Regions from separate parts of the Butyrivibrio sp. FC2001 genome, predicted to be linked through region 2. Evidence: riboswitches for the same ligand, from Rfam matches in the RefSeq annotation. Region 2 holds a riboswitch; each other region holds the start of a gene.

Region 1 (10,883 bases), on a different contig from region 2:
TGAAGCTTATGTTTGGATTGGAACTATCGATCCTGCAAGTAAAACAGCTGAGGGTGTGAGCATAAACGCAGATGGAAGCGCAAAGGTATCCTGGAAGGTTACACTTAACGCTCCTATCCGCAGGAATGAAGGAACAAACAACCAGGAGTACTGGAGATTCTATGAGATGCTCACGGATTCTGACGAGGTATTCACATCGTCAGATATAGAGAACCTAAAGAGTGCGATCAGAAGCGTTTATAGCGGAAGATTTGAGGTATCAGCTTTAGATAGTAAAAAAGCCGGAACTATAAGCGGAACCAGAACTCTTGAAATAAAGTTCTACGATGACATAACTGAGACAGTATCATTTACATTCAGCACGACCGGTGATATCGGAGACGGAAAAGGTTCAGTTTTATTCAAAAACAGAGCGGCTGTATATAACAAGGATGTCTATGCAAGAACAGCGCAGCAGTCCTTCGAGCCTTTTGTTAGAAAGTATGACGGAAAAAATATTGAGAAAGAGTCCGAGGCCGAATACTACACTGAAGACTGCTACAAGCAGGGAATACTTACCTGGATAATCGAGGCGAATATACCGGCAAATAATGAATTGGGAACACTGTATGTAATTGACACATTGCCTTCAGGTGTCTCCTTAATTGAGAACGGAACATATAGCGGTAAATTCCTGTATGGAGTTGAAGTCTCTGAAAACAACAGCTTCAGCGGAGCCAGCGGATTTGATGGCGGACAGGCAAGCCTTAACGGAGTAAGTTTTTCACAATCCGGTGACTCTGGCAATATAGTGATCAGCTTCGATGGCAAGGCAGCCGGTGGAAAGAAACTATATTTCAGAGTACATGCGAAAATAGCAAATGATTATGACTTTGCATCCGTAGGCACCGCATCCTTTACTAATAACGTTGTGGTTAGCAAGGATGACAGTGGAAGTGAGAAGCTTGGAGAGGCTTCCCAGACACAGAAGGTAACAAAGACAGAGTATGCGATGACCAAGAAGAGTCAGCTTGCATCGGGAAGTATTAATACAATTGAGTATGTTCTTGATGTCAACCCGGGCGCAGCAGATCTTCTTCAGGGTGGCGACACACTTACATTAACTGATGTGCTTGAATCAAAGTGCCTAAAGGATTACACGATCTACCTGGTTCCTGATTCGGCTGTCGCTTATGAAGTGACCACTGATGAAAATGGCGTTGAAACAGAAACACCGCTTTCACAGTCAGAGTACTCATATAGTCTTAGCAGTTATGAATCTGAGGCTTCCTACTATGGAGGAAAAGAGAAAGGTAAGTTTGTATACAGCACAATAGTATTCAAGATACCTGATGGAAAGCACCTGAAAATAAAGTACAGATATACCTTTACAGGAGAAACAAATTCCAATGTTGAGCTTTCTAATGACGCGAAGCTTGAGGGAATATCCTTGGAGCACGATTCAGCAAGCAACAGCACAACGGTTACAATTCAGGATGCCGGAGCAAGGGCTAATGTAAGAGGTATTAACCTTTATAAGGTGGATGCTGATAACAGCGGAATAATGCTTCAGGGAGCGATTTTCTCACTCAGCTATTATGATGGTACACAATGGGTAGAGCAGAAAAATGAGAAATCCGCTGATGGAACATATACGACGGACTCCAATGGACTAGTGGCGATAGCACCTCTTGTCTACAACGTTGGATACAAGCTTGTGGAGAAAACGGCGCCTCAGGGCTATGCGAAGGATGAAACACCTATCTGTTTCTACATACCTTCTGCAGATACAGAGAATTACAAGCTTAAGCTGCCTGATAACTTCTTTACAGAGCTTGGAGGAAGTGAGTTTACCGCAGGCCAGCCTGTATATGCTCCCAATAAAAAGAATTCAACTTCATTTACAGTCAAGAAGGATTGGGTAAATGCTGATGATGTTACAAAGCCATCAGCCATTTCAATAAGGATTGGGAGAAGACTTGGAAATGTTGTCAACGGAAAGTCGGATTCCTCAGGGCTTGGAAATTACTACACAGTAAACATTGACAGGAGAAATCCGAATAACCAGATACTTGAATATGTGGGATTCCCGTCTGTAAAGGATGGCTCACAGTTGACATTCACCTTTGCTACACATGGGAATGATCTTACTAAGATCATAATCAATGGTGAAGAGCATACATATGCTGATGAAGTTAATTCGAATTCAATAACCAGGTTGACTAAGACCATTACGATTTCGGGAAATACTACTATACAGATATTGAACGGATGGCAGACCTGTGACAAACCAATGGCCAATGTTTCAGCTTCAGTTGCTTCATCCGATGCAGGGCTTGATACATCAAACAGTACAAAGGGAGCCACCGGAGCTACAGTCGGAGCAGAGGATATCGGTTTTAAAAAAGAAACAACAATAACTGCGGTTGACGACTGGAAGGTTACATTGAACGGACTTGACAGATTCTATAAAGATGATACAACCGGCATTACATACGAGTGGCTATATTATGTTTCTGAGGTTGCAAACCTATATTACACGGCTAGCTATTCCGACAACAATTCGCCTGGAATAACCTCCGGAACAATAACAATTACCAATACAAGAAATGATGTACCGGCATATGCTTTACCTTCTACTGGAGGAAGCGGAAGAATACCTTTCACAATAGGCGGACTTGTTCTTGTAACACTAGCTCTTGTGGGTGAGGAGTATTTCAGGAGGAAACGAAGAAAGCGAAAATAAGATCAGTTTATAAAAATTATAAGGTACATAAACTATCCTGGGAAACTCAGTAAAAATCAGTTTCCCAGGAATAAATAAAAAGTTCAAAAAAGCGCATCTTTTCTATTGATTTTTATTTATGGCTATCATATTATGAGTGTGCTGTAAATAACAAAATATGGTTAAGTGAAGAAATTCAGGGCAAAGCTACCGCAAGGTAGTGACGCAAAGCTAAAGGGTCTGTTCAATGGGGATAGACAGCCAGTTGCTGGTGCGCTTAGTAAAGGAAGCGCATCATTATTATTCTTTCTTTTGATGCAAAGCCTTGTTTGAACTCAAACGGGCTATTTTTTTGCCATAAAACAGGTTCAGCTGCTCTATAAACATAGTACGAGGGGACTATTTTGAAGCATTTATATGTGGGGATGAATTAAGGAGATTCATGGCACGTAAAGAACTTAGGAAATTAAACAGGAAAGAATTACTGCAGATGCTGGTTGAGTTTTCTGAAGAAGCAGAATCCATTAGAGCTCACGAAAAGGAGATGCAGAATCAGTTCGACAGGGAACGTGAACAGCTCCTTCAGCAGATGGCTGATGAGAGAGCAGAGCTTCTTGCAAAATTCGATGAAGAAAAGGCTGAGATGAGAAGCAAGTTCACGCAGCAGAAGGAACAACTGATCGCACAGCATGCAAGGGAGAAGACCGCTTATATGCAGCAGGCTGCTATAGAGAGAGCCAACCTCCTAAACGGCTTCAATGAAGAAAAGGCAGAAATGCGTGAGAAGTTCAATGAGCAGAAAGCCAAGGCAGAAGCTTTGTTCCAGAAGGATATCACGGGACTTAGGGCAAGGCATGAGCGTGAATTTAAGGGCTTCCATGCGAGACTGGAGAGAGAAAGAGATGCTCTTCACGCTGAAGAAGAAAAGAAGCTTATGCAGATCCAGGATGCAGGTACGCTTGCAGAGGCGATACTTTCCATAAACGGATTCTTTGAGGCTGCTCAGAAAGCGGCTATACAGTACGAGGAAACTGTTAAGAGGATAGAGGCTATGCGAATAGCCGAGGCTGAGCGCGGCTTTAAGCCGGAAGAAGAGGGTGAGGCTGAGGAAATGCTCAGAATCAAGGAACTCTCCGGCGGACTTAAGAAGGCAGCAGCCAAGAAGACAACCACCAAAAAGACAACCACCAAAAAGACAACCACCAAAAAGACAACAGCCAAAAAGAAGGCTGAGCCGGAAGAGACTGTTGAAGAAGAGAAGCCTGAAAATACAGTAGAGAACGTTGAAGAAGAGAAGTCTGAAAATACAACCGAGACTGTTGAAGAAAAAAAGCCTGTAAAGAGGACAAGAAAGACTTCAACAGCGAAGAAAACTAAGGAAACTACCACTGAGGAGAAGTCTACTGCAACTAAGAAACGCACAACAAGAAAGACAACCAAGAAGGCCGAAATAGATAGTACTGATACGGATAAAATGGAAACTGCCGCAGAAAGTTAAATGTTACATACATAAGAAACTATTGTTGTCAAGTACGGATTATGAATAGCTTAGTGCATAATTCGTATACATAGAAGTTTATAAAAATTTTATAATTAGTAAGCTACGCTTCGAATGTAATGTTCTTATGCGGTTAAGCACAGACAATTAGAGGGTCTGAAAATTATGGAAGATAAAAAGATTCCATCACAAGAAGCTCCAAATGAACAATTGAATAGACCGTCGCTTGAAGAACTGAGAACAGAGCTAAAACGAGAATACAGAAAGCACGACTACAAGAGAACACTCAGAAATACACTGGTGGTTATCGTGGTTGTGGCCGCTATCTCAGTGCTGGTATCAAGCTTTTTTATCACAGTGCTAAGAGTTACAGGTGACAGTATGACACCTACGCTTGAGACAGGACAGATTGTAATAGCTAATAACTATGCACAATTTGAGACGGGAGAGTTGATCGCGTTTTACTACAACAACAAGGTTCTGGTAAAGCGAGTAGTGGGATCTCCCGGTGACTGGATAAATATCGACGAAGCTGGAAAGGTTTATGTAAACGGCGTTGAGCTGGATGAGCCTTATATATCAGATCCGAGTCAGTATGCAGCCGGCATGGGAGAGGGCGACAAGGTTGAATTTCCGTATCAGGTTCCTGACAAGAGATATTTTGTTTTGGGAGACCACAGATCGGTTTCAATCGACTCCAGATCAACAACTGTAGGATGCGTATCCGCAGAACAGTTGATAGGAGCAGTATTTTTTAGGCTTTACCCTGTAAAAGATTTTGGGGGGATAGAGAGTAAAGCCAGCACCGGTACAGAAAGTATGGATGAACCGGAATTGCAGTAATTCGTTGGGCGGAGAAAAGGTAACAAGGGAAAGAATTGAAATGAGGAAATTGGACAACAATCGTATCGAGGGGTTTGTAAAAAAACACACTCACCTTAAAAGATGGATATCAGTAATGTTGGTTGTGGCTCTTTTAGTTACAACAGCAACAATGTATTCACTTAATAAGTCTGCGAACGCGTTATCAGACGAGGATGCTGAGGATGTTGGAATGGTCCTTAGCGGGAATGATAGCGATGATCTTGCAGCTGAAGGTGGGGATGAAGGAGATACAGACTCTGTACAGGATTCTGGAGATGCAGACAGTACTGATGGTGAAAGCACAGATAATGCTGACACAGATGAGGGGACTTCATCAGATGCTGATGTAAATGAAGATGGTAACTCAGATGTCACATCAGATGAGGATACAGATTCAACAGATAATTCAGAGACTGAATCTACAGATGGAACATCAGAAGGTGAGAATTCTGATGGCACAACAGACCTCGCAGATGCTTCTGATAATCAGACAACTGAAGATGGTGAGAACACAGATGCTCCTAACTCCAGTGAAGGGCTTAAGGACACCAATGATGTAGATCTTACACAGGATGTAGTTCTTACAGTTTCTTATGTGACTGAGGACAATGAGCAGATTGCTGATGAAAAGGAAATAAGTCTTTCCGAGAGCCTTGATTTTGAGACAGAGGCACCCAAGCAGGAGGGCTATGAGTTTAAGCAGGCTTCAATCGATGAAACTGTTATTTCTAAGATCGTAGCCAAGCAGGATGCCAATGGATATAAATATTACGAAGTAAACACAGCTGATGGAACAGCTTTAACTGTTAAAGAGAATAAGACAGTTGTACTTACATATTCACATGAGATTGTGGTTGACGGTGGTGTCAAGCTCACAGCCAAGTATGTGGATAAAGACGGTGCAGAGATAAAGGAAGCAGAAGATTTCGTTATTGCTGAGGAAACTGATCTTAAGCAGGGTGAATCAACAACTCTTGATGGATATTTCTATCTTGGAGCAACATATAACGATCAGAAGATCACAAAGATCACACCTGTCCTTGAGGACAGTTCAGAGGATTCTGAGAAGACAGAAGAAACTGAACAGGCTGAAGGAAGTGAACAGACTGAAGGAACTGAAAATAGAGAAAACAAGGTTGTTGTAAAAGAATATAAAGCTACAGTTACCGACAGTGAAGATATAACAATAAGTGAGGATTCTGATATTGTCTTCACATATGTTAAGGCTACAACAGAGACAAGCTTTAGCTACAGCGATGACAAGGTAATTGTTACAGCTGAGGCTACAGCTGAGGGAGTATTCCCTGAGGGAATTGAACTTAAGGTAACAGAGCTCAATTCACAGACAGAGAACTACAATTACGATGCATACCTGAATGCACTTAATGATAACGCTGATGCAATTGCTAAGGATGCAGGAAAGGATGAATCCTGCCAGTATAGCGAAAGCAATACAATTCTGTATGATATTGCTTTCATGTATGAAGGCAAGGAGATTCAGCCTAAGGAAGGCTTGGTAAACGTAAGTATTCAGTTTAAGGAGAACCAGTTATCTGATAGCCTTTCAGCTTCTCAGGAAGATATTTCTGTAGTTCATATGCCTATTAAAGATGAGGTAAAGGAAGCAAACTCAATCGAAAGCACGGAGGAAGCTAAGGAGATTACTTCTGAGGATATCGAGGTTAAGACACTTACCGAGGCAACTGCTGAGGTTGGTGATGATGAGAAGGTAGAATTCAGCGAGGACAACTTCTCAATATATGCAGTTATTGCATATCAGAACCATACACCCGGAACAGATACATTCAAATCAGTTCTTGGTGATGCTGTAAACTTTGGACTTACAACATACCAGATTTTTGTAAATGAGTCTGAGACAAACTTTGCAGCAAAGGTAGTATATGCTAATGCCCAGACCGGTAATGATATGACAAACAGTGTTGAGCAGACATTTATAGCTGCAAGCATTATCGGTAACTTCAATCTTAAGGGTGAAAAAGCATATTTCATGGTTCCTGAACAGTACAAGAATAATGTAGGTCATGAAAAGGGTGCTGAGTATATTAAGCTCGATACAACCCATACACAGGCAGATCTTGAAAATACTGTTGAAGGAATGATGACATACGTAAGAAATGCTTCAGCAGATCTTGCAACCCGTACTGCTAATGCGTCAATTGTTAAGGATGCTAATCGCAATGAAAGATATTATGTCGACACTACTTCATATGCTGCAGGAACATATTATGTAACTGTTTCTGAGAGCGACCTTGCTAATATCGGTGCAGCAGAGAAGTTAACAATTAAGAAGAATCCTGATCAGACCATTGTATTTAATGTAATGCCCTCAGGCGAAATCAAATTACACAAATTCATGGTTGAAACAAATGGTGAAACAGTTGGATCAGACACACTTGCAGGAAGAAAAGAGGATTCAATTGCAAGAACTATTATATGGAACTTCCCTAATGCCAGCACAGTACGTAGTTCTGATGGCGTAGTAGGTGTTTTCATATCAGGTCAGCAGTATGCTTCATGGGAAAATGATAGTACATCAGCAGGATGGATATCCTTCCCCAGCATTAAAATAACCAGCGAGTTCCACAATACATATGATGAAGTTCAGCAGATAAGTGGAACTGCTCAGTTCCAGACCTATAAGAATGTAGATGGTCAGGCATCAACTGTTAAAGGATTTGGATTTACACTTTATAAAAAGGATTCCAATGGTACAAATGGATGGACAGAAGTAGAAACTGTCAAGAACGATGAAGATCCACACGTAGTTACCTTTAATCCTATAACATTTGGTAATGAAGCTGATAAGAAAAATCGTTCAAATTATCAGTACACAACAATTGGTGAAGGACAGAGTACAGACTTTGTTTATAAGATAGCTGAGACACAGGGTTCAGCTGATGATTCTGCTAAGGCTTATTCAGCTGATAGAACAATTTATTACGCAAAAGTAACGGTTACCTGCCAGAAGCTGAATGAATATACTAACACGATGTACTACCGCGTAAGTGCACCTTCATATTACACAGATGAGAATTGCACTAATGCAGTAAACGGAATTCCAACATTTAATAATACTACTTCAAGAGGAAGTGTCGGATTGATTCTTCATAAGTACCTGAATGGAGGAGATCCGGGCAACAATAAGTTCAAGTTTACTGTAAAAGTTGTAAAGAGCAATGGAAGCGTCGAGACATTGACAGATAGCCTTGAGAACGACGGCTCTACAATACAGTTTACCTTTGATTATAATAACAACTACATTTATGACGGGTGCATATACTTTGCTATCAGTGAGAATGATGTAGCTGATTCTTCAATAACAAAGGATGAGGACTACATTATTGCCAGGGTTGAGAATCCCGGTACCGAGAATCAGAAGGTTGTTTACTTTAAATACAACCACGAGTCTGAGAGTGCATTCATTAAACAGTTAAAGAATAACTATATTACATCAGGCAACACAAATACATTAAGAAATAATGTAACTAAGCATATGGCGAATGCGCTGAGTGATGAGAATACTGCTTTTTACAATACTGGTTCAGGCCTTCTCAGAATCCACAAGATGGTTGTTAACGACTTCGGTTCTGAGTTTGTAAGAAATAAGACTAATGCAGCTTTACTGCAGACTATCAGATTCCGTATCACTAATGTGGATACAGGAAGTTATATCGTCTTTAAGGGATTTGTTGATACAGCAAACAGAGACAGAACTTCAGGTGAGGAAGCAGCTACTGAGTATCCTTCGGGGAATGTATATAAAGTAACTTATAACAACAATGCTCAGTGGACAATTTCAGGACTTCCTGCAGGTACCTACCAGGTAGAAGAGGTTGCAGATGGTTTGACTCTTGGCTATGACTATAGTTCAAATAGCAGTTATGTCATTACAACCAATAACCTTTCAAGAGTTACAAAATATGATGTTACGGTTGACTCTAATAACGGCGTAGATGGTTATGGTACAGGTGGTCAAAACTTAAGAAAAGTATATTCAATTGACTTGAAGAACCATTATGACGTAGCACCTGAAGCCCATGTAGGCGGTGATATTGAGACAGTTCAGGTCTGCAACTATTACAGCATACCTGTTGGCCCGATTACGATTACCAAGAACTTTACTGGTGGTGCATGGGATAGCAGTAAGGCGTTCACATTCAAGATAGAGGCTGCCGGATATAAAGCTTGGGATACTGCTAATAAATCAGTAAAGCTTGAGTCACAGCCGATGCCTGAAAACACGACAATTACAATTGTAGGAGATGGTAATAATACCAGAATTGCTGATTTTGGTTCTGTTCCATTCAGATTTGAAGGTGATTATACATACAGAATAACTGAGGTCGCAGGTGATACCAAGGGTATTAAGTATGACTCTGCTGTATATACTGTAGAGATTCAGGTTCGTAAAAAGTATACACAGTTTAACAAGACCTATAATGGCGATAACATGGCCAACCCGGAGAAGTATTCTAAACATAATCTGCATACTGTACACGAAGATTTCTTCTATCTGGGTGCGGACATCTATTATAGAGATCAGAAGGGTAAGACACTTGCTGTTTGCAGACTGACACTTCCTGAGAATCTGGATACATTTGAAAATGCAAAATACATCTTTAATGCTGAATATATTTCAGGAAAAATTACAGATGTTGTATTTAATAATGTGCTTGCTGGAGAACTGACTATAAGCAAGGTTTGGCTTGATCCGACAGGACAGGACAACTCAAAGGATCGCACTAGTCTGGATGTTTACATTTATCAGAGAATTTCAGGCGGTGAATGGAAGCAATATGGAACAGCATATCAGCTGACAGCAGATAACTCATGGACGCTTACATTAGAAGATATTCCTCTTCTTGATGAGAATGGCAACAAGTATGAATACTGTGTGAAAGAGGATGAAAAGTACTTAAGAGATTATTCTGTTACATACAAATACGGTACTACAGAGTACCATGCACTGAATGGTGATGGAATGCCGAAGTATACTATGTCTGCTGATGCGAATAACAACTATGGAACAGTTACTATCACTAACCAGTATGTATCGGGATATGCGCTTCCTTCCACAGGTGGAACTGGAAAGCTGCCATATGTAATAGTCGGACTGGTAATGCTTCTTATCGGAGCATGTGGAATCTTCTATGTAAAGAGAAGAAAAGAAGAATAATAAGGTTTAAGATGCCTAAGGCATTTTAAAAAGTGCTCATTTGCACGACATAAAGTTACAAAGCAACAAAAAACGTCTAAAACAGACAAGATTCAAACAAAAGGAGAGAGGTTTACATGAAAGGACTCAAGAAATTTTTAACTGGAATCCTTGCTGGTGCTATGGCGATGTCCATTACATTTACAGCAGGAACCGCAATGACAGCTAAGGCTGCAGACATCACTATCAACAGCGCTGCTAATAGTGATGCAAATAAGAAAGAGGCTTCAACAGCACAGACATATACCTGGTATAAGATTTTATCTGCTGATGCTAGCGCGGGTGCTTCACTTAATAGTGAAACTAATGAAGTTGCATCCGGTACAGTTGTTTACTACACTGACACAGAAGATCGTGCTAAGGCACTTAAATCCACAGGGTATTTTGATTACACACTCGCAAGCGATGGAAGATATAATGTGTATGCCACATATGAAGATGCAAATAAGCCTAGTGGAGAGGAACTTGCAGCGGCATTTGATAAAATAAAGGACAACTTTGAATCAGGTACGGTTAATGCGGCAGAAGGTGGAGCAACATCTCTTGGTGTTGATGGTAATGGCTATTATCTTGTTACATCA
Region 2 (10,883 bases):
CGGAAGCTGCCGTAGCTAAGGCTGCCGGTTTAGCGAAGGCTGAAGAAAAGGCATCTTCAGGCGAGGAATATGCATCAGTTTACCTCGATAAGATTTCTGAATATGACAAGGAAGGAAAAGCTGACAGCTATGCGCTTATCGATGTAAATGATGACGATATCCCTGAGCTTGCGGTAGCCAGTTCGGCGGGCGAGCTGGATGAAGAAGGAAATGCGCATCTCTTTACTGTAAGTGATGGTAAGCTGGTCGAGCTTATGAGCTTATCCTCCGGCTATGATGGAAATCACATTTTTGTTTCAGAGGGTAAGAACGTTATTCTCAGAACAGGTAGTATGTCCGGTAGTGAGACCTATGATGTATATGCTCTTAAGGATGGCGAGCTTGAACAGACCAAGGGGCTGATCGCGCTTTATGACTTTGAAAATGATTCATACATTTATTATGTAGGAGAAAAGATCATAAGCGAGCAGCAGTATACTGAAGAATTTACAGAGTCTATCAGCGAGTACAATTCATATACAGGAATCGACTACGACGGATTAAACAAGACTGATATTACATTGGAAGATGGCTTTACCAATATTGAAACTATATCAACCAAAGCATATATGACCTTTGATGAAATGAAAGAATTACTGGGCAGCAAGTAATTATTCTGGTTTTTTACCGACAGAGGAATTGTATCTATGAAAAAAAGAATATTATCAGTTCTACTAACTTTTTCATTAGTGCTTATGGCAGGTTCTACTGGCACAGTCAATGCGAAGCAGCCTGCGGAAGACAACGTGATTACAGGTGGAAAACCGTGGATAGATTCTGATTTCAAAGAGAATATCTCTGCTGATTTGAAAACAGATCCAAAAGATGATCTTCATTTATATGCTAACAAGGACTGGATTCTGAAAAGTGATATCCCGGATGGGTATACTAACTGGAGCCATTACCTTGAGAGAGAGCTGGATGTCAAACAGCAGTGCATAGGACTTCTCAAGGATGAGAGCCTTAAAAGCCATGATGCTGAATTGATTCAGACCTATAACAGTCTTGTGCTTGATTGGGATGCCAGAAATGAGATAGGCGTATCAGAGCTGCAGGATATGTATGATCAGATATCTGCAATTAAAAGTATTGATGATATCACAAAGTTTATGACAGATAAGAAGACAGCTGATGTAGCGTATGATTTTCTGTCATATTCAGTAAGTGTTGGTTATAATGATCCCGAAAAGTATCTGGTGAGTGTTAGCAGTACACCACTTCTTTTATCAGATTCTGCTGAATATACTAAGCGAACGGAATTAGGCGATCTGTATTACGGATATAAGAAAGATCTGTTTGTTTGTATGGCGGAGAAAATGGGTATGTCTTCCAGGGATGCAGAGGAGTGCTTTGATACTGCAATAGGACTTGAGACAGAACTTGCAAAGAAAATCCTTACCACTGAGGAAAAGCTTAAAGATGACTATGTTGAGAAAACAAACAACGAGATGTCGTTTAAGGAGATGGTTTCGCTTACAAAGGAATTTCCTTTGGAGGATATTTTTACCGGCATGAATATCAAATATGATGGTATTTATATTGTTGAGGAACCTGATTATTTAAAGTGGTTGGATAAGATTTATACGGATGAGAATGTAGAAGCAATGAAGGATCTGATACTAGTTCAGTATCTTTTGAAATATCCAACACGAATCGATAAGGAAACCTTCGATAAGCGTAATGAGATATACAATAAATATGTTGGCACAAGTGGTACGGTTTCAGATGAGGAGATGGCATACATAGAGGTAGTATCACTTTTGCAAATTCCCATGCAGAAAGTTTATGTCGAGAAATATGGCTCTGCTGAGGATAAGAAAAAGATGGAAGACCTTTGTAAGGAGGTTATAGATACTTACAGAGAGCTACTATCTGAAAATGACTGGGCCTCAGATGAGACCAAAGAATACGCAATTGAAAAGCTGGATAAAATAACAATCTATGCTGCATATCCTGAGAAATTCAGGGACACCGCAAATCTTGATATTGAAGGTTGCTCCCTTATAGAGGCGGGCAGGCGAATTGAAAAGTGGAATAACGATTACATGAAGAGCCTTATAGGTACAAACAAGGATCATGAGATGTGGTTTGAGGGATGTAACATTCTGGAATGCAACGCTTATTATGATAGTCAGTCAAATTCAATTAGTATGTTTCTGGGTATGATGGGTGAGCCATTTTTCTCTAAGGATATGAGTACAGAGGAACTCTATGCCAGCATAGCTGCATTCTGGTGTGGTCATGAGATTTCACATGCTTTTGATAACTACGGAGCACAATTTGACGCTTATGGTCAATACAGAGATTGGTGGACAGCGGAAGATAAAAAGGAGTTCCAAAGACGTGTATCCAAGATGTCCGGCTATCTGGATAATATCGTAGCTTTTGGAGATTATCATTTAAATGGAACAAACGTGGTTAGTGAGATGGCTGCTGATATGACAGGTCTTCAATGTGCACTTCGTATGGCTAAGAAGGTAGACGGATTTGATTATGATAAATTCTTTACCAAGTATGCACAAATGAATGTAAACATGGCTGTATATGGAGGTGAGGTCGCCCAAATACTTCAGGGAGAGCATCCGCTTTATTATTCCAGGACTAATGTACCGGTGCAGCAGTTTGAAGAGTTTTACGAGACCTATGATGTTAAGGAGGGGGACGCTATGTACCTCGCTCCGGAGGATAGGCTTGTGATTTGGTAAATTGTGTAGTGGTTGTGATGGTTGTGACAGCGCCCCGATTGTGGGGGCGCTGTTTTTGCTTTTTTGGGGGAGGAGTTTTTTGGACGGTTAGGTTTCTGCAGGGAGGGTTTGTGGGGAGTGGGGGCGCGGGGGGGTACGTCTGTTTGGGAGTGGGAGAGATTTTGGTTGCATGGATTGAGGCGTTGTTGATGGACGTTAAGTCAATGGGGCTTTGATCTAATATATTGGTTGCAGTGTGGATTGTGCTTTCTGAGATGTGTTGCGTCTATAGGGTACTGTATTTGATTATCGGTTGCTCTGCGGGATGTATTTTCAGGAGGGAGTTGCGTCAAGTCGCGAACAAGTTATCTCATAGACTGCAAGCGCGGAATGTTGTTCGCGCATGAGTTCAACCTAAATTGAGACAGTCGCGCTTCCTGGGCTAATGAGGTATCACTTGGCGGTTGTTCCAGGGTAACCGGTAGAAGGATTTGTTCGCGGATAGACGCAACGGCTTTATGGCAGCACTTCCCGCGAGGCAACCGGTAGAAGGATTTGTTCGCGGATAGACGCAACGGCTTTATGGCGGCACTTCCCGCGAGGCAACCGGTAGAAGGATTTGTTCGCGGATAGACGCAACGGCTTTATGGCAGCACTTCCCGCGAGGCAACCGGTAGAGAGAATGGTTCGTTAGTAGGCGTAACATCTTTTGAATAGATAATTACTTGATATGCAGGATGTTTATCGCACACTGACTAGCTTGTATATAGAAACTGAACTTTGTACAATTATTCTTGTTATATCGTTTTTGATTAGTAACCTGAAATAGCTAGTATGAAAGAAGTTGTGTTCAAGGGGAGTATCGTAAATATGAATATTATTGTAAAGCCAATGGAAACAGACGAGGAGAAAAAGGGGAAAGCTTACTATCACTTGCCTGGATTATTTGAGTTTTATGAATTATATAAAGTGTTTTTGCCGCTTTTCAGGGAGCATAGGGAATATTTCTATGATTGGTGTGAGATAGGCTCAATCTATGGAGCACCAGGAGACTGTATTTGGGGCGGTGGCCGTGTGGGTTTCGGGGATGAAGACCCTGCGGATGTGGCTTCGCTTATGGCAGAATATGGTATTTCTGCAAGGCTGACCTTCAGCAATTCACTGCTTAGAGAAGAGCATCTTGCGGATAAGCGGTGTAATGATTTGTGCAGAATGTTTGAGAAAAGCGGTAATGCAGAGAATGGCATAATTGTTCATTCGGATTTACTGCTTGATTATCTTAGGAGAACCTATCCCGGTTTTTATTTTGTGTCTTCCACAACAAAGGTGTTGACAGACTTTGAGGAGCTTAAGGCAGAGCTCGACCGTGAAGAATTCCGTTTTGTAGTTCCTGATTTCAGACTTAATAAAGAGTTGGATAAGCTTAAAGGTCTATCCGATACGCAGAAGCAGAAGGTTGAGTTTCTGTGTAATGAATGTTGCTGGTTTGGCTGCTACGACAGGAAGAAGTGCTACGAGAATGTCAGTCGCAAGAGCCTTGGTGAGAAGTGTGAAGATCACATCTGTGTTTCTCCTGATGCAGGGAGAGGCTATAGATTCTCTGATGCTATGAAGAATCCGGGATTTATAGGCATAGATGACATTCAAAATACCTATATGCCTGCGGGCTTTTCTCACTTTAAGATTGAGGGAAGAAGCCTTGGCAGCGCGATAATCCTTGAGTTCCTGCTGTATTACATGACCAAGCCTGAGTATTGGCTGAATGTCAGAGAAGAGATTTATCTGGATAGTATGTTGGATCTGTTCTGAATTAAATATAGTCTCATGTATGTTGAAGGCTGACTTGCTAGATTATCTAGTTGCGGCCTTTTGTTTTGGATTTTAGCTTTAGGGAGTTCAATCAGTAGGCTAGAATAATCTAAATTGGATGAACAGTAAAGTTGCTGTCAAAAGATGGTTCAACCAGTTGGAAGAAATTCACTCAAATAGGTTGATATGCGGGAAGTGCGTACAGGAGTGAGTTGCGTCTAACCGCGAACAAATTAGATCATAGACGTAAGGGATGAGCGACTTCAATTAAGGGAGTTCATCCGGTTGGAGAGAAATCATCTGAATTGACTGAACAGAAGAAGCGTCCTCCAACAACAAGTTCAACCAATATGAACAGAACCACCTGAACTGGTTGAACGGCAGCAGCACTTCCAAAAGATTAGTTCAACCGGTAAGGTGTGATTCAACAAAATAGGTTGATGTGCGGGAGAAATGTAGAGGGAAGAGTTACGTCGACCCGCGAACAAATTAGAATATAGACGCAACGGCTCCCCAAAACATGGTATCAAGGTGCAACCGGAATGTCAGAAATAAAACCTACCGGCGTAACAGCCCCGAAACAGGAAGAAAAAAGTTAGACCAGAAAGAAAGCAAGTTTGCGAGCAGACGTAACGCCATCCGCCCCCCGCGCACACCGCGAGGTAATGGTTCACGAAAATTCAGCCAGAAAAAAATATTGTTCATGAATCGGCGTAACTCATCCCAAATATGCTATATTAAAAAGAAAAAACAGAGAGGTTTGAAATACATGTTAGGAGGATTATTTGGCCCCAAGGAAGTGGAGCAGGTCGTACATTTTGATTTGTTTCAGTCCGAGGACGGAAAAGCAAACAAGTACTTTACCATCGCCTTTGATGCTAAGGTATTAGACAGAGATCTCAAGTGTGAGATTACCTGCTGGGAGGATCTTGATGGAGACAACCGTGCGGATTGTAAGCCCATCATGGATGCCCTGGACAGAGGGTTCCCTGATAGAACAATGCCGGTGTACTTTTACGTTAAGAACAACGATATAGTCGATTTTAATTTTGACATGAGTCTTCTGGTTGAACAGACAGGAGATGAAAGAGTAGAGAATATGGACTATGACTATAATTTCAAGGGTACTCAGTTTTGAGTACCTTTTTTGTTATTGTTGCCGCAAATCTCTTGGTATAAAATGTATGAGTGTGCTTGCACAAAACAGATGTAGAGGAGTTACTTTTTCGATGATATATGATAATGTACTTGAGGCAGTTGGACATACGCCCATGATAAGGCTTAACCGTATGGTTGATGCAGACAGTGCGCAGATACTGGTTAAGTTTGAAGGAACTAATATCGGCGGATCAATTAAGACAAGAACTGCCCTCAATATGATAAATGAAGCGGAGAAGGCCGGTCTTATAAAGGAAGATACAATTATCGTCGAGCCCACCAGCGGTAATCAGGGCATTGGCCTTGCGCTTGTAGGTGCGGTAAGAGGATATAAGACCAGAATAATCATGCCTGATTCTGTCAGCGAGGAGCGCAGGAAGCTCATAGAGCATTACGGCGCAGAGGTTGTGCTGATACATGATGATGGCGACATCGGAGCCTGCATCGATGAATGCTTGCATACAGCGCTCAGAATGAGGAATGAGAATCCTAATGTCTTCGTACCGCAGCAGTTTGAGAATCCTGCTAACACTATGGCTCATAAAAATGGCACGGTGAAGGAGATTCTCGAGCAGGTGGATGGACCGATACATGGCTTCTGCTCAGGAATTGGAACAGGCGGAACCCTCACAGGAATAGGTGAAGTCCTGAAGGAAGAATATCCTTTTATCAAGATATGGGCAGCAGAGCCTGAGAATGCAGCAATTCTTGCTGGAGGTAATGTTGGAACACATCTTCAGATGGGCATCGGAGACGGCATTATTCCTGAGATTTTGAACCAGACCATCTATGACGATATTTGTGTGGTGTCCGATAAAGAGGCCATTGAGACCTCCAAGAATCTTGCAAAGCTTGAAGGCCTTATGTGCGGAATCTCCAGCGGAACCAATGTGGCAGCAGCTATTAAGCTTGCTAAGAAGCTTGGACCCGGGAAAACTGTGGTGACCATACTTCCCGACACTGCGGAGAGATATTTTTCCACACCATTATTTTCGTAGGAATTAGCAGGACATGAATTACAATGAGTTTTATGAAAGATACTTATCGCATCTTAGCGATCAGCAGCTTGATGCGGTAAGGACCACCGAAGGACCGGTGCTTCTTCTGGCAGTTCCTGGAAGCGGCAAGACCACGGTCCTGGTGAACAGGCTTGGATATATGCTTTATTGTAAAGGGATAGATCCTCAGCATGTGCTCACGCTGACCTACACCGTAGCCGCCACGAAGGATATGGCTGACAGGTTTAAATCAGTGTTCGGCGAGGATTTATCCTTTTTGCTGGAATTCAGGACCATAAACGGAATATGTGCCAAGATCATCCAGCATTACGGCAGGCTGATCGGGAAGAAGGCATACGATCTTGTGACCGATGAAAAGCTGATCGGCAAGATCCTCACCGACATTTTTATCAAGGTTAAAAAGGAATATCCCACGGAGAGCGACATAAAGGGAGTGAGAACCCTCATAACCTATTGCAAGAATATGTTGCTCACAAATGATGAGATAAAAAAGCTCGACAACGACATGGATATAGACATCCTTCCTGTATATGAGGCCTACAATGCGGAGCTCAAAAGGCGCGGGCTCATGGACTACGATGACCAGATGGTCTACGCCTACAGGATGCTCAAGGGCTCGCCGGAGCTCCTTAAGTTTTATCAGGATAAGTACAGATACATTTGCGTGGACGAGGCGCAGGATACTTCCAAGGTCCAGCACATGATAATAGGTCTTTTATCAGGAAAAGATGGCAACCTTTTCATGGTCGGTGATGAGGATCAGAGTATCTATGGCTTCAGGGCGGCATATCCTGAGGCGCTCCTTAATTTTGAAAAGGATCATCCCGGTGCGAAGGTCCTTATAATGGATCAGAACTTCAGATCAAATGCAGCGATAGTGTCTGCTGCTGATGTTTTTATAAGACATAACGATATGCGCCATGATAAGCATATGCAGGCGGCCCGGGGAAGAGATTCGGAGATTAACTACATCCAGCTAAACAGCAGGAGAAATCAGTACAATTATCTTGCTAAGGTTGCGGATGATGTGAAAAATCAGACGGCGGTGCTCTACAGGGATAACGAGAGCATCATTCCTCTTGTGGATATCCTTGAGAGGCAGGGCATTCCTTATCGCGTAAGGAATGCAGACATGGGATTTTTTACGCACAGAGTCGTGATGGATGTGGAGAGCATCCTGAAATTCTGCATGGATCCTTATGATGAAGAGAACTTCATGAAGATATATTTTAAGTGCCAGACGTATCTTAAGAAGACACAGGCGGAGAGACTGTGCAGACTTGCTGCAAGTTCGGACCTTCCGATTCTTGATGCAGTGGAGGAGACCGATATGCTGGGAGCCCATGTGAAGGCAAAGTGCAGGTCCCTCAGGACACACCTTTACAACATGAGGCATGAGACGCCTCTTAAGGCACTTAACAGGATTGAGCGCTTCATGGGATACGGCGAATATCTGGAGAATAATCATATCGATACGAATAAGCTTTTCATCCTGAAAATGATAGCTGCTAATGAGGAGACCATAGGCGGCCTTATGAGAAGGCTTGATGATCTGCAGATTATTTTCAGGGATAAGGAGCCGGACTACAGGGCAAAGCTCATTCTTTCGACGATTCATTCCAGTAAGGGACTGGAGTATGACGAGGTTTACCTGATGGATGCCTGCGATGGAGTTTTTCCAAACAAGGTTATCGGGAATAAGAAGTTCGCGGACAGGCAGGAGCTTCGGGAATTTGAGGAAGAGCGCAGGATATTCTATGTAGGAATGACGAGGGCAAGGAATAAACTTAACATCCTTACCTACAATGATGAGGATTCGACTTTTGTTAAGGAGATATCTTCAGTTTCCGCGAAGGACAGGAAAAAAGAGCATAAGTCCGACAAGAATCGCCCCAAGGCCTCTGTTAAGAAGATGATAAGACCGAAATTTACGCGCTAAAAGAGGTTTTAATCAGAGCTAAATTGCGGTATAATTATAATTTGTGAGGGGACACAATTGAATGTACGTTGGGGGCAAACATACAGTGATGTATGGACGCAAAGTTGTAAATCTTTTGGGGAATGATTTATTAAAGATGGTTTGACTGCAAACAGTGACGGAGAGATTCGTTACTATTTGCAGTTTTTTATTCTATAATATTGTCTTAAATTCTGGAAGTTTCTTTGCTATCCGGTCTGTTCTGATCGCTGTATTCCCGAAAAAAGGAGAGGAGAGCTATACACATGGAAGAGAGAAAAAAGTATGCGAAAGAAATTCAGAAGATGTTCGACAAGAGGCTGACACCTTTACTTCTGATACTTGGAGGTATTCTTTTGGTAGGACTTGCCGGATGCCTGATACCCAATATCGTGGTTAAGATCATAGGCTTTATTGTACTTGCCGTCATCTACTTTGTTGTTATGGGAGCGGCTGACCGCCTCGAGTATGGTAAGAAGATCATGTACTGCCGTGCACTAGTAGGCAAGGAAATATCTGATGATCCGGTAAGCGAAGGACTTGAGAGAGTAAGAACCTTCGGCAGAAAAAACCTTAAGAGATACAGAAGAGAGTGTGGCCGAGTTTTCTATACAGTAGGCAGAGGCGCATTGACAGTTGGTGACATGATGGATCAGGTTCCTTACCTTAACAAGCTGTCACACGTATATAAGAAGCTCGTTAAAAGACTCATCGAGAATTCTTCAAAGATCCTTATCACCTATCAGCTTGGCTGCTATGATGAGGCAGACCAGGAGCAGTTTTATGATCTTGTAACTTACTTTGTACAGGATGGTAAGAACTTCCTTCTTAAGACAGTTAAGTCTGAGTTCAAGGATTTCATCAAGAGTGAGGTCAGCTGGATCATTATGCTTCCTGCGCTTCTTGCATTTGCATTTACAAAGAACTATCTTTTCGCCATCATCGCACTGGTAATCATGATAGTTAGCATAGTGCTTTCATACAACGAGGATGACTTCGAGATTCTTTGCGATTACATCGAGTATGTTGATACACATGAGCTCAACGTTGATCTTAAGAACAAGCTTGTAGTTGGAATGAAGACAGGTAACACAATCCTTGACTTCACTAAGGTATACAATAATCCCACAGACTACAACATGCGCAGAGCAGTTAACGGTGCTGAGGACCTCATGGGTAATATCGAGAACAGACTCTGATTTTTTGAGGAAAATTTGGGAAATTAAAACAGTCTATTTTGCGTCATCATATATTTAATAAACCGTTGATGAACTTTATAGTTTAGTTATGAAAAGCAGATAAAAACTCTATATATGCATGCATAGAGATTTTTATAAAAAAACAAGAGAGGAATGAAAAAAGTGAAGAGAAAAGTTTTTACAAGAATCGCTGCAGCAGTTCTTTCAACTGCTATAGCACTCGGGGGAGTTTTTGTGGCACCGCAGACAGCACAGACTGTACATGCTATGAGTGCTGAGATCAAACAGGTTAATCCCAGCCAGACATCAATTACAGTTAACTGGACAAAGTATTCTGAGGTTTCAGATACAAAAATCAATAAGATGCACATTGGTATCGCTACAACTTTGGAAGGCGCAAGAGCCATGACAAAGGCTAAGAAAATTTCAATCGATCCTAATTCAACATCTTACACATTTAATAACCTTACACCCGGAAGCCGTTATTATGTAAATATTACTGTTGATTACAGAAAGTATGGTCTTGATTGGGATGATTACGGATATTTATGTGATCCCTTCTACACAACACCTGCTAAATCATCAGCACCTTTCCAGACACATAACTGGAGAAATCTTGGAAGCTTCAGCTTTGACTGGGCAGAGATGCCTGATGTTTCAGGATATGAGTACGAGGTATATGAAGGCAATACCCTTGTAAAGAATGATGACACAGGTACCGGCGTATTCCGCGGAGGCAGCTTTGGAGATGCTAAGGATAAGAAGAAGTACTATGTTCAGGTAAGAGCCTTCACAGAGATTAACGATGTAAAGTATTACGGAGACTGGTCTGACCAGACTCAGCTTCTTGTAAACTCTGAGATCAAAAGAACCAAGAAGGGCTACGATGTTAAGATCAAGAAGGGCAAGCTCAATGTAAGCTGGATGAAGACAAAGGGCGCAGATGGATACATCGTATATGTTTCTACACAGGAGAAAGTCGGCTATAAAGCATACAAGATTAAGGGCGGCAAAAAGA
Region 3 (10,883 bases), on a different contig from region 2:
TTAGATTAACATGTCCTTCATTTATGGTTATGTTCCAGGTTACCTCACCTTTATTTTTATCAGCCTTTCCGCTCTTCTTAATCGTAGGTACGTCACCATAAAAGTCAGAATAAACCGCTGCCTCTCTCTTATTTGATCCGTTGAAGGTAGCTTCCGCGTAGTTCTTTAATCTGAGCGGTGTAGTGGACTTTGCTATTACGTCCGGAACATTAAGTGTATATGTGGCAACATAGGATTCTCCCGCCTCAAGCTTTTGAAGAACCACGTAATTTTCACTGTTTAGCGACATATACTGCCTTGCATCTTCAGTTCTTCCGTCGCTGTACTTTTTAATAAAGTTAAAATCTCCGGTAGCACCTGCATTTGCAGTATTAGTCAGATCCTGCAAAAAGTTATTGTTATTTGACCAGTTGTTATATACTTCCAGCCAGTCTTTAAACAGAATCTCTGTGCCTGAGCCGTTCTCGGTGCTAAGAGTTATCTGATATTTAATTTTTCCGGATGCCCGCGAATAGTCCTCCAGTATCTTCTTATTAAGTGTCAAATCCGGAGATTTAACATTTAAAATTTCTATTGTAAATGTGACGTCATTTCCAAACTCGTATATCCTGGTTGTCTTTTCCTTGCCCTCATCGCCCTTTGCAGTGGCATAGAAGAAGAAATAGCTGTCATCAATTACATTTGTCTTATTTTTATCTGCAAACTCATCATGGAAGGTTATTGTAATAAGTCCGCTTTCATCGATTGTAAAGGTACCAACCTCTTCGTTATTACCGTTGTAAACAGAACCGCTAGCTGCCTGGTCTACAGTTATACCATGATTTGAAAGGGCATAAGTAACTGAAGGTTTCTCCTTACTTACAGTTCCTATCTTAAGGATATACTCAAGTCTGAAGATAAGGCCTTCGCCCTGATTTACCTGTGCGCCACTCTGTATCTCAGTTCCGCCAGTGTAGGATTTTGTTCCATCTGAATTCCAGTGAATATCAGGGTTCTTTTTAACTGATACTCCAGTAATCTTCATGCCACCGTCATTAGTTGAATCAACTATGGTCTCATAAGTAAGAGTCCCAGTTGCATTGCCATAATCCTGCCCTGCTGCATGGGCAACGATTGTGAAGCCGTCAAAAAAATCCATCACGGGTGATACAAATGAAAGCAAAGCGGAAGTAAGACTCCCGCTTTTTTTCAGTTTTGCATTGTCATCTGTGGACTCTGAAGTCTTATCCTCTTCATTACTTTCAGATGAGCCATCGGTGTTACCAGCATCCTCAGAAGAGCCATCCTTTGCATCGTTTTCGGACTCGCTGGCGATTTTCTCCTTCTTATATTCATCACTGTAGTTAACCTTTATCTGGTTATCCTCGGTAGCTTCTACAGTACCGTTTCCATCATCAAGGTCAGACTGTGATGTAATAACATTTCCATACTGCTCAGGTACGCTCATGTGAATATCATCACTAAGTGCCGCTTCCTGAGGCATGCTGTACTTAACTGTAATACGGAGATGATCACCCTCTTTGATGTCAGCCTCTGTTATTGCTTCCCAGGTTCCATCCTCTTTTAATCTTTCGATTACAGTCTCGGTTACATAATCTGCAAGATCGACTGACTCAGGGATATCCTGCTCTGCGATCTTACCTTCTTCTGTATTTTCAGCCTTCTTCTCTTCCTCGGACTCCTCTTCCTCTGTCTTGGTCTTCTCATATACGAAAACAAGGCTGGTATCTTCCTTGATTCTGCTGATATACTTGCCCTCTTCATCCTGCTCGTAGTCTTCGTAGGAAGGCATATCATCAGAAACAAATTCATAATATGTATACTCAGTCTCATCAGAGGCTGTGTATTTCTTCACATCGACCTTCTTGATCTCAAGGTCATCATAGGTAGCTTTCTTAAACTCGAAGCCCTCAAGCTCTGCTGCATCCTCAGGAAGCTCAACGCTTTCGTCTAATACTATCTCTTCTTCATCTGCATAGGCATTGCCATCATTATCAGTAAGAACATTGCCTTCATCATCAACGTAAGAAATTTTCAGAATGATATCCTTTGTAATCTCATCCTCTTTTTCCTCTGTAGGTTCTTCTGTCTCAGGATTCTCCGCTGTTTCCTCGGTAGCTACTTCTTCTGTATTTTCCTGATTATCAGGGTTTTCAGCATTCTCCTCATTTTCAGGATTTTCTGTGTTCTCAGTTTCCTCAGAATTCTCCTCTGTGCTCTCCTCGGTATTTTCTGTATCCTCAGAGCTTTCTTCAGGTTCTACAGCTTCCTCAGTCTCTTCTGATCCTGATTCATCTTCGTAGCTTTCTTCTGATTCCTCGCTGCTGTCGTCATAAGACTCTTCCTCTTCATCTTCAGAGTCTGCAAAAACAACTCCATCATCACCACCATCAGAGCCCTCATCTGAATAGTCCTCCAGAACCATTCCGACTTCCTCAGCACCTTCTTCTGAGACTGCTGATGCACCTCTGTTCATGGCGTAGAGTGTTCCTGTTCCCACAAGAAGCGAAAGCACAAGCATAATAGAAAGCCAGCGCTTTAGAAATTCGTGCTTCTTCAGGTATTCATTTAATTTCTCTTTTCCCACATGTCTCGGCATTGCTCTATAAAACCTTCCCACAAGAATCTCATCCCTGAAATTCCTATAAAAAAGCCCTGTTTGAACAATGCAAACAGGGCTTTAACAAATTCATCTGCACAAATATTTATCACAAGCATTATCAACTAATACCTGTTCCAAATAGTACAGGCAGCTGGCTATCTGCTCAAAAAACAGACCCTGTAGCTTTGCGTCACTACCTCACGATAGTTTTGCCCTGAATCTTTACCATATGTAATTACAGATGTAAGGCCACCTTCGTAAGTAGCAGGCTATCATATTTGAAACTATATTTCACATCTGTACCTAAATTTATGATACATTATATGATTCAAAAAATCAATAGCGAATATCATTATTTAAAAGTATTTTTCAAGTTTTCATTTATATATGATTTTATGGGCGAATTGATGCCTGACATCGGAAGTATTACTCGTACTCATTCTCCCTCTATGATGTACTTTACATAGAAATTATGCAAAAAACAAGGGTTTACATAGTTTTTTAAGCAAGAGTTTATCCTTGTTTATAAACTTTATCCTCTTATAATAAGAATTTCAAAACGGGAAATTATTGAAATTACAGACACACATTTTAGATTAGAATATTAAAAAGTCGCCCTATCTTGTGATAGTGCGACTTAATAATTATCTTGCCATAAGATACAATTTATAAAGCCTTTGCAATAGTCAGGTTTATGTTATGCAATCTTCTGCTTAGCGATCTCTGTAAGAGTCTTGAAGCCTTCAGGATCATTTACAGCCATCTCAGCAAGCATCTTGCGGTTAATCTCAACCTCTGCAAGCTTAAGACCGTGCATAAGGTTTGAATAAGACATACCGTTAAGACGAGCTGCAGCGTTGATACGTGTAATCCAAAGAGATCTCATATCTCTCTTCTTCTGCTTACGACCAGCGAATGCTGATGTAAGTGCTCTCATAACTGACTGCTTAGCAACTCTATACTGCTTTGATCTAGCGCCTCTATAGCCCTTAGCGAGCTTTAAAACTCTTTTATGCTTCTTCTTGGCGTTCATGCCACCTTTAATTCTTGCCATTTCGGTTTCCTCCTAAATATTTTTTCAAATGGTACTGCTCTTAAGATTAAACGTAAGGCAGAATCTTCTTCATTGTCTTTACATTAGTAGCATCAACTACTGCTGCCTGTCTAAGATTTCTCTTTCTCTTTGTAGACTTCTTTGTAAGAATGTGACGCTTGTACGCCTTGTTACGGATCAGCTTACCTGTGCCTGTTACCTTGAAACGCTTGGCAGCAGATCTGTTTGTTTTCATCTTGTGCTGCATAACTAAATCCTCCTATGCTGTAAATTATTAAAATTCTCTGCTAATTTAAGCAGTGTAATCATCCATAGAAACGATTCTGAACAATTACTTTATATGTAACTCTCCTAAGGGTTATTGAAGAGAAACAATCAATTACTTCTTCTCAGTAAGGAACATTGTCATACTACGTCCCTCAACCTTGGGCTGCTTATCAATAACAGCTATATCACTGAGTGCCTCAGCGAAATCTGTAAGAATGTGAACGCTTGCACCCATGTGTGCCATCTCACGTCCTCTGAATCTCAGAGTAACCTTTACACGGTTACCTTTCTCAAGGAACTTCTTTGCTGCATTAACCTTGGTGTTAAGATCGTTTGTATCAATGTTGGGTGACAAACGGATTTCTTTTATTTCAACAGTCTTCTGCTTCTTACGTGCTTCCTTCTCCTTGCGAAGCTGCTCATACTTAAACTTGCCGTAATCAACGATGCGGCAAACAGGCGGCTTAGCATTGGGAGCGATCTTCACCAGATCAACACCTGCCTCATCTGCAAGCTTTCTGGCATCCTGAATGGACATTACCCCAAGCTGTTCGTTATCAACTCCAATTACACGAACCTCTTTGTCTCTGATCTGTTCATTGATGAATAAATCGTTGTTGCTAATTGTTTTGTACCTCCAATTCACGAAACAAAAAAAGTGGATTCGCAAAAGAATCCACTTAACAATCATCTATGCTCTGCATCCAAATTCGCAGATAAAATCCTGAAAGGATAAACATCGAAAATTTATTAACGCCTGGAGCCTTCGCCACAGGGTGAGAGTGGAAACCTCTGCTTTATTTTCATACTAGCAAAATATATCACACAGCTATTGGTGTGTCAACAATATTTTTTCAATAATTTACTCCCAGGGCCTGAAGCTCTGATTCAACCTGCTCATAGGAGTTATATACTATACCGTTCATTCCGAATTTCTTAGCGGCTGTAATGTTCCTCACAGTATCGTCAATGAACACGCACTGTTCCGGAACAAGGTCGTATTTATCGGTAATAAGCTCGAATATAGCGCGGTCCGGCTTAATGATCTTATATTTATAGCTCAGAATTCCGCCGTCTACCTCATCAAGGAATTCATTCATAAACTTATTAGGTTCAAGTGCCTGCTTTGAAAAGTTTGAAAGAACAAGCACTTTGTAGCCTGCCTTCTTCAATGCCTTGATCCAGGGCATTGTGCGTTCTCTTTTTCTAAGAAGTCCTGTGAGATCTGAAAAAGCCATTCGGAGCTCTTTTTCTATAGAAGGATCGTTTTTCACAAAGCCATCCACGATTCCCTTGGAATCAAGAACACCTCTGTCGAATTCATTCCACGCCTCTGTTCTGGTGCTGGCATCTCCGATTCTCTGAACCATCTCTTCATCGAAGCCCTTATCTCTAAGGAAATCCTCCCAGCAAAAGTCCACAAGGACATTACCTATATCAAAAATTACTGTACTTATTGCCATAACTAAGCCTCTTACTCTGCGTCACTGCTGTCCTTTGCAGGGACGTCATTCTTACCATAGGGATCTGCTGATGCTACTGTTCTGTTGCCTGTAAGCGCGGTATATACCCACAGAATAAGCCACAGTAAAATCGGTATTGCAATCGTAGCAGCCGCACAACCTGCAAAAGCACTTCCAGGGCCCATCTCGCCGAATATAGCCTCAAAAAGAAGAACTACATATATACCAACAAGTAAGATAATGCCTGCTATAGCAATTACTCTCTTAAACATCGGTGTTTCGCTATTTTTCATAATTTCTCCTTAAAACCGTAAAACGGGCTGCCAACACTAACTGTGACAGCCCGGTAAAAATCATCTTATTTGCTAAGAGCGCTCTCGCGATAAATAATATCTTCTCTAGCAGGTCCGTTAGATACCATTGTGATCGGGTATCCAATCTCCTTCTCGATGAACTCGATATACTTGCGGCAGTTCTCGGGAAGATCCTCGTACTTCTTAATTCCGCGGATATCGCAATTCCATCCGGGAAGTGTCTCGTATACAGGCTTAGCCTTCTCAAGGAGATGTGTAACAGGGAAGTCCTTAGTAACCTCTCCGTTGATCTCATAACCTACACATACCGGAATCTCTTCAAGGTATCCAAGAACATCAAGTACTGTGAAAGCAACATCTGTTGCACCCTGAAGTCTGCAGCCATATTTACTTGCTACGCAGTCGTACCATCCCATACGACGAGGACGACCTGTTGTAGCACCGTACTCACCGCCATCGCCACCGCGTCTTCTGAGCTCGTCAGCCTCCTCACCGAAGATCTCGGATGTGAAAGCACCTGCTCCAACTGCTGATGAATAAGCCTTGTTAACAACTACGATCTGCTTGATCTCGTAAGGTGCGATACCTGCACCGATTGCGCCATAAGCAGCAAGTGTAGATGATGATGTAACCATAGGATAAATTCCGTGATCGGGATCCTTCATTGTTCCAAGCTGACCCTCAAGGAGGATTGTCTTACCTTCCTTATTAGCCTTTTCAAGGAAAAGAGCTGTATCAGCCACATAAGGCTTAACCATATCTCTCCACTCGTGAAGAGTCTCAAGAAGCTCTGTAGGATCAATCTCAGGCTTGTGATAAAGTTCCTTAAGAAGGATGTTCTTTGTAACAAGAACTCTCTCTACCTTTTCCTTAAGAAGCTCCTCATCAAAGAGCTCATTAACCTGGAAACCGATCTTAGCATATTTATCTGAATAGAAAGGTGCGATACCTGACTTTGTTGAACCAAATGACTTACCGCCAAGTCTCTCCTCTTCATACTGATCGAAAAGGATGTGATAAGGCATTACGATCTGGCAACGATCTGAAATAAGAAGGTTCGGTGTAGGAACGTTCTGATCTGTTACTGTCTTAAGCTCTCCTATAAGAACAGGAATGTTAAGTGCAACACCGTTACCGATTATATTAGTAATGTTTTGATGAAATACTCCTGAAGGGAGTGTATGTAATGCAAACTTGCCATATTTATTAACAATGGTATGTCCTGCGTTCGCGCCTCCCTGAAAACGTACAACCACATCGGCCTGATCAGCCATCATGTCTGTGATCTTACCTTTTCCCTCGTCTCCCCAGTTTGCTCCAACTACTGCTTTTACCATGTTTGTTCTCCATTCTGTGTTACAAGGTTATGGATATGCGCACCACTAAGGAACCCATATCCATAACAATAATTTTCTAAATAACCAACTGATAATATACTACATATTAGAAAATAAGTAAATGCACCTATTGGGCACTGGAAAGAAAAATATAAAAGATCAACTTATATTATCTAAAATGTAATTCCATATATTCTTGTTGGGCTTTGGCGAATAGTGCACTCCATCCTTTGAATCTACGTGCACATTTTTCTGAACATATTCAAACAGAGGTATTGTATCAACCTTTTTCTTCTTGGCCCATTTCTTGAGCTGGGAATTGAAGCTGTTTATTACTCCGTTTCCAAAATACGCTAGATCCTGAGGTGGCATGTATTGATCCCCGGATGCACCGACTGTGCATAGCACAAGCTTTTTGCCTGATGAAACAAGCTTGGAGTAATTCTTCTTATAAGGATTGAACGCACCATAATCATTTGCACCCATCCAGGTTATGATCGTGTCATAGTCGCTTAAGTCACTGTTTTTCAGAACATCCTTCATGAAGAATATTTTCGCACTGTTCATGGCACATACAACAATGTCATCGTGCACTTCACCAAGAATTGAAGATTCTGATCCCGAGAAGATATCAACGCTTCTGGAATCACCTATGAAAAGTGTCCTTACTGAGCTATCAGCAACAGTAACTATCATGGTGCACTTATCTTTCTTATTTGTCTTACTTCTTATTTTAATTTTGGCTGTGCCTTTCTTATTGGCTGTGATAACGCCATCCTTTGATACGGAAGCCACAGATTTCTTACTTGAGGAAAATTTCAGTTTCTTACTCTTTACCTTATGCCCTCTGATCTTTACAGTGATTCTGATATCATCACCGGGCACAACCTTATCATAATAAGTAGTAGCCTTACTTGAAGCCTCTACTGTAACCTTTCGATGGGTCTTGCGACTTGTAGACTTTGAAGACTTCTTACTATTATTAGTAGTATTGCTATTATTTGAGGGTTCCGGCTGTTTTCCCTGGTCGGCGTTATCATCCTTGGTATCAGCGCCATCGCCATCATCTTCATCATCAGCATCATCCTCATCTTCGCCGTCGTCTTCGTCGTCTTCATCATCGTCGTCTATTTCATCATCATCCTCGAACACCACTCTGATGTCCTGGTCCTCCTCCGCATAGGCTGTAACACCTACGCAAGGACATGAAATAGAAAAAATCAGCATGGCAAATAGAAGCACAAATGCTGATTTTAGCTGTCTGCTCTTAAAATTTCTCATGTGTTACCCCCAATCCTTCTCAAAGGGAAAGCTCATACCATTACTTGCTCCTTTGAGAACATCATATTTACTAGGAGTATTGTACCGAACACTAATAAATATTATTGGGGTGAAAATAACCAGTCTATAAATTAGCGGTTAATTTTTTAAAAGCTGAATATTATTTTTTTTAGTAATCTATAACCTTTTTTGGCAGTATATAACTTTTTTATTACAACTATGTTTTTATAATGAAGTTATACTATCAAGCCTCTATTTCATAGTCATAAGTAGCAAAGTCTGCCTTAAGAGCTACTCTGTTTCCGTCCTTTTCCCAGATAAACTTTGTCACGGACCCGTCCTGCTCAAGAGTGAGCTTTGAATCAAATCCGAAGGCAGGATTTGTGTTTCTGAGTCTTAAAAGCTCAAGCTGCTTCTCTACAACAGGCTTCTTCATCATCTCTGCAACAGCCTCGTTTGTAAGGTTGGTGCGGTTGATTTCCTTATGTCCACCTGCGCCTGCTCTCTCAACTGCCTCGTAGTCGTTCTTACCTGCAAAGAGGTCAAGATACCAAACCTGAGGCTTACCGGGCATGAACATCTGAACAGCTCTTGCGAAGAGCATCTTCTTATCATCAGCACCGAGCGCACTGTAATATGTAGAGTTAACCTGGTAGTACATATTCTTCTGGCCGTGGAGGTTCTTTACAAGACCACCTCTTCCGACTACTACCTCGATAAGCTTCTCGATCTCATCATCCGGAATGAATCCCTTAAGATCAAGAACCGGAATACCATCGTGACAACCAAGCATGTTAACAACTCTGATATTTTTATCTGTAAGCTCCTTAGCCCAACGAACAAGTACATCTCCGCTATTCTTCTCCATAGCATAGATGAGAAGTCCGGGAAGGAAGAAGTCATAGGTCATGTAGCCCTTGTCTGCAACCTTCTCATAGATTCCTGCGCCGTAGCTGTCATGAATCTCAGGAAGAAGGCGAAGATTGTTCTTATCGGCAATTCCCTTAACCTTCTCGAGTACATCCCATGTATCGGGCTCGTTTAAGAAGTTCTTCTTTCCGGGTTCCTTGGGAGCATAAGCAAATGCATCAAGTCTTACGATCGCAGCTCCGTAACCTGAAAGTGTTTTAAGAGTATTCTCATAGTGTTCCCAAACGAGATCAGACTTGATGTTAAGATCCATCTGACCAAGATACTTTCTTCCGTTTGCAAGAAACTCTAAAACAGCCTCCTTATATTCTTCATATTTCCCAAATTCGATTTCTTCCGGTTTCTTTCCCTCATTAAGTCCCTCGCAGACACTCTTAGCGATTCTCTCTGCAGTCATGTACTGCATTCTTCCGCCGCCCTGCTCATTTTCAGAAGCAGAAGTGCTGACGTTTTTCTCTTTATAATCCTCTACAGCCTGGATAATATCCTGTGCATCGGGTCTTCTGTACTGTACTTCCTGATAGAAAGTGTTCCAGTACGGAATCTCCTTTCCGTCAGGCATACGAACCATCAGGATAGGAAGTCCGGGCTTTCTGAAAAACATATCCTTAATATACTTCTGATCAGGCTGGATATAGCCTTCCTCAGTCATCTCGCCACAACCATCCCAGAATTTGTTCCAGTTAATGAAAAAGTCAGCATACTTTGATTTCTCACCATTTTTCAGAAGATCCTGGAACTGAGGTGATAAAACTGAAGCATGATTAAGAATAAAATCAAGCTTAAGGTCAATTCCAAGTGCACGAAGTCTGTCGAGATCCTCCTTGGAACCAAGTTCCTTATTAATACCGTAATCAATTACGGAAAATCCTCTGTCAAGGTCAGTGTTATATATGCTGGGAAGAATATAGAATGAACTGAAAGTATCCTTAAACTCTTCCTTTTCAAGCATGGTAACGATATCACCAAGTGTACCGCCACAACTGTCGGGGTATGCATTGAGCATAGGTCCGTTATCTACAAATTTACTCATTTTTACTCCTTTTAAATTCCCATTAACTTCTTAAAATCGTCATAGCTTATGATCTCGCCCTGTTTGCTTACGATGATCTTAGCCTTGTGAGCCTGTGCAACGAGCTTATTCTGCTCGAGCTCAAGAACCATCATTGTGAAAGGACTGTCTACCTTACCATCGCGGGCACGGCTTCTTCTGTGCTCAAGAGTCTCCTGAGGTGTGCTGTTAAGAAGAATCGGAATATCAACTTCCTTCATGCAGTCTGTGTTACCATGAGTCCACTCAATGATAAGAACCTGCTTATTAGTCATATCTACTTCGTCGTACCAGAGAGTTGTCTCATCTCTACCCATTCTCTTAAGCCAAAGCTTGTCAGCTCCGCTCTTGAATGCTGCAAGGATGGAATCAACCTCTGCAAAATCTGTCTCGTTAGGAGTTCCAAGGTAAGCATCAAGTCCCTTCTTACCTGCACTGAGATAAGAATCAAACCAGGGATACTCTTTTACATGCTCAGCATTAGCATCATCGTTCTGCTCCTGGAATCCCTTAACGATCTTGTAGTTCTCAGCGTTCATGGCTCCGCCGTCAACCATGCCTCTGATACCGCACTGTCTGAATGT

The links. Region 2 has a riboswitch for cyclic di-GMP ahead of G601_RS0118115 (hypothetical protein). Riboswitches for the same ligand answer to the same signal wherever they lie in the genome.
Region 1: another riboswitch for cyclic di-GMP. It lies ahead of G601_RS26550 (hypothetical protein); the one in region 2 lies ahead of G601_RS0118115 (hypothetical protein).
Region 3: another riboswitch for cyclic di-GMP. It lies ahead of G601_RS23975 (SpaA isopeptide-forming pilin-related protein); the one in region 2 lies ahead of G601_RS0118115 (hypothetical protein).

The regions. Positions count from the first base shown of each region.
Region 1 covers NZ_KE384132.1:886,953-897,835, reverse strand. Annotated here, with positions in the region: gene G601_RS23975 (SpaA isopeptide-forming pilin-related protein) at 1-2,725, shown strand, start outside; cyclic di-GMP riboswitch class I at 2,895-2,977, shown strand; gene G601_RS26550 (hypothetical protein) at 3,147-4,202, shown strand; gene lepB (signal peptidase I) at 4,368-5,045, shown strand; gene G601_RS0117545 (Spy0128 family protein) at 5,086-10,263, shown strand; gene G601_RS0117540 (isopeptide-forming domain-containing fimbrial protein) at 10,380-10,883, shown strand, end outside.
Region 2 covers NZ_KE384133.1:98,312-109,194, reverse strand. Annotated here, with positions in the region: gene G601_RS0118150 (hypothetical protein) at 1-650, shown strand, start outside; gene G601_RS0118145 (M13-type metalloendopeptidase) at 687-2,744, shown strand; gene G601_RS0118135 (hypothetical protein) at 3,594-4,532, shown strand; gene G601_RS0118130 (hypothetical protein) at 5,302-5,670, shown strand; gene cysK (cysteine synthase A) at 5,762-6,688, shown strand; gene G601_RS0118120 (ATP-dependent helicase) at 6,702-8,648, shown strand; cyclic di-GMP riboswitch class I at 8,712-8,801, shown strand; gene G601_RS0118115 (hypothetical protein) at 8,933-9,865, shown strand; gene G601_RS0118110 (fibronectin type III domain-containing protein) at 10,028-10,883, shown strand, end outside.
Region 3 covers NZ_KE384132.1:898,140-909,022, forward strand. Annotated here, with positions in the region: gene G601_RS23975 (SpaA isopeptide-forming pilin-related protein) at 1-2,620, opposite strand, end outside; cyclic di-GMP riboswitch class I at 2,746-2,826, opposite strand; gene rplT (50S ribosomal protein L20) at 3,300-3,656, opposite strand; gene rpmI (50S ribosomal protein L35) at 3,703-3,903, opposite strand; gene infC (translation initiation factor IF-3) at 4,036-4,569, opposite strand; gene G601_RS0117580 (HAD family hydrolase) at 4,778-5,386, opposite strand; gene G601_RS23980 (hypothetical protein) at 5,398-5,679, opposite strand; gene G601_RS0117590 (adenylosuccinate synthase) at 5,745-7,037, opposite strand; gene G601_RS25405 (Ig-like domain-containing protein) at 7,197-8,318, opposite strand; gene G601_RS0117600 (alpha-amylase family glycosyl hydrolase) at 8,563-10,281, opposite strand; gene G601_RS0117605 (hypothetical protein) at 10,293-10,883, opposite strand, start outside.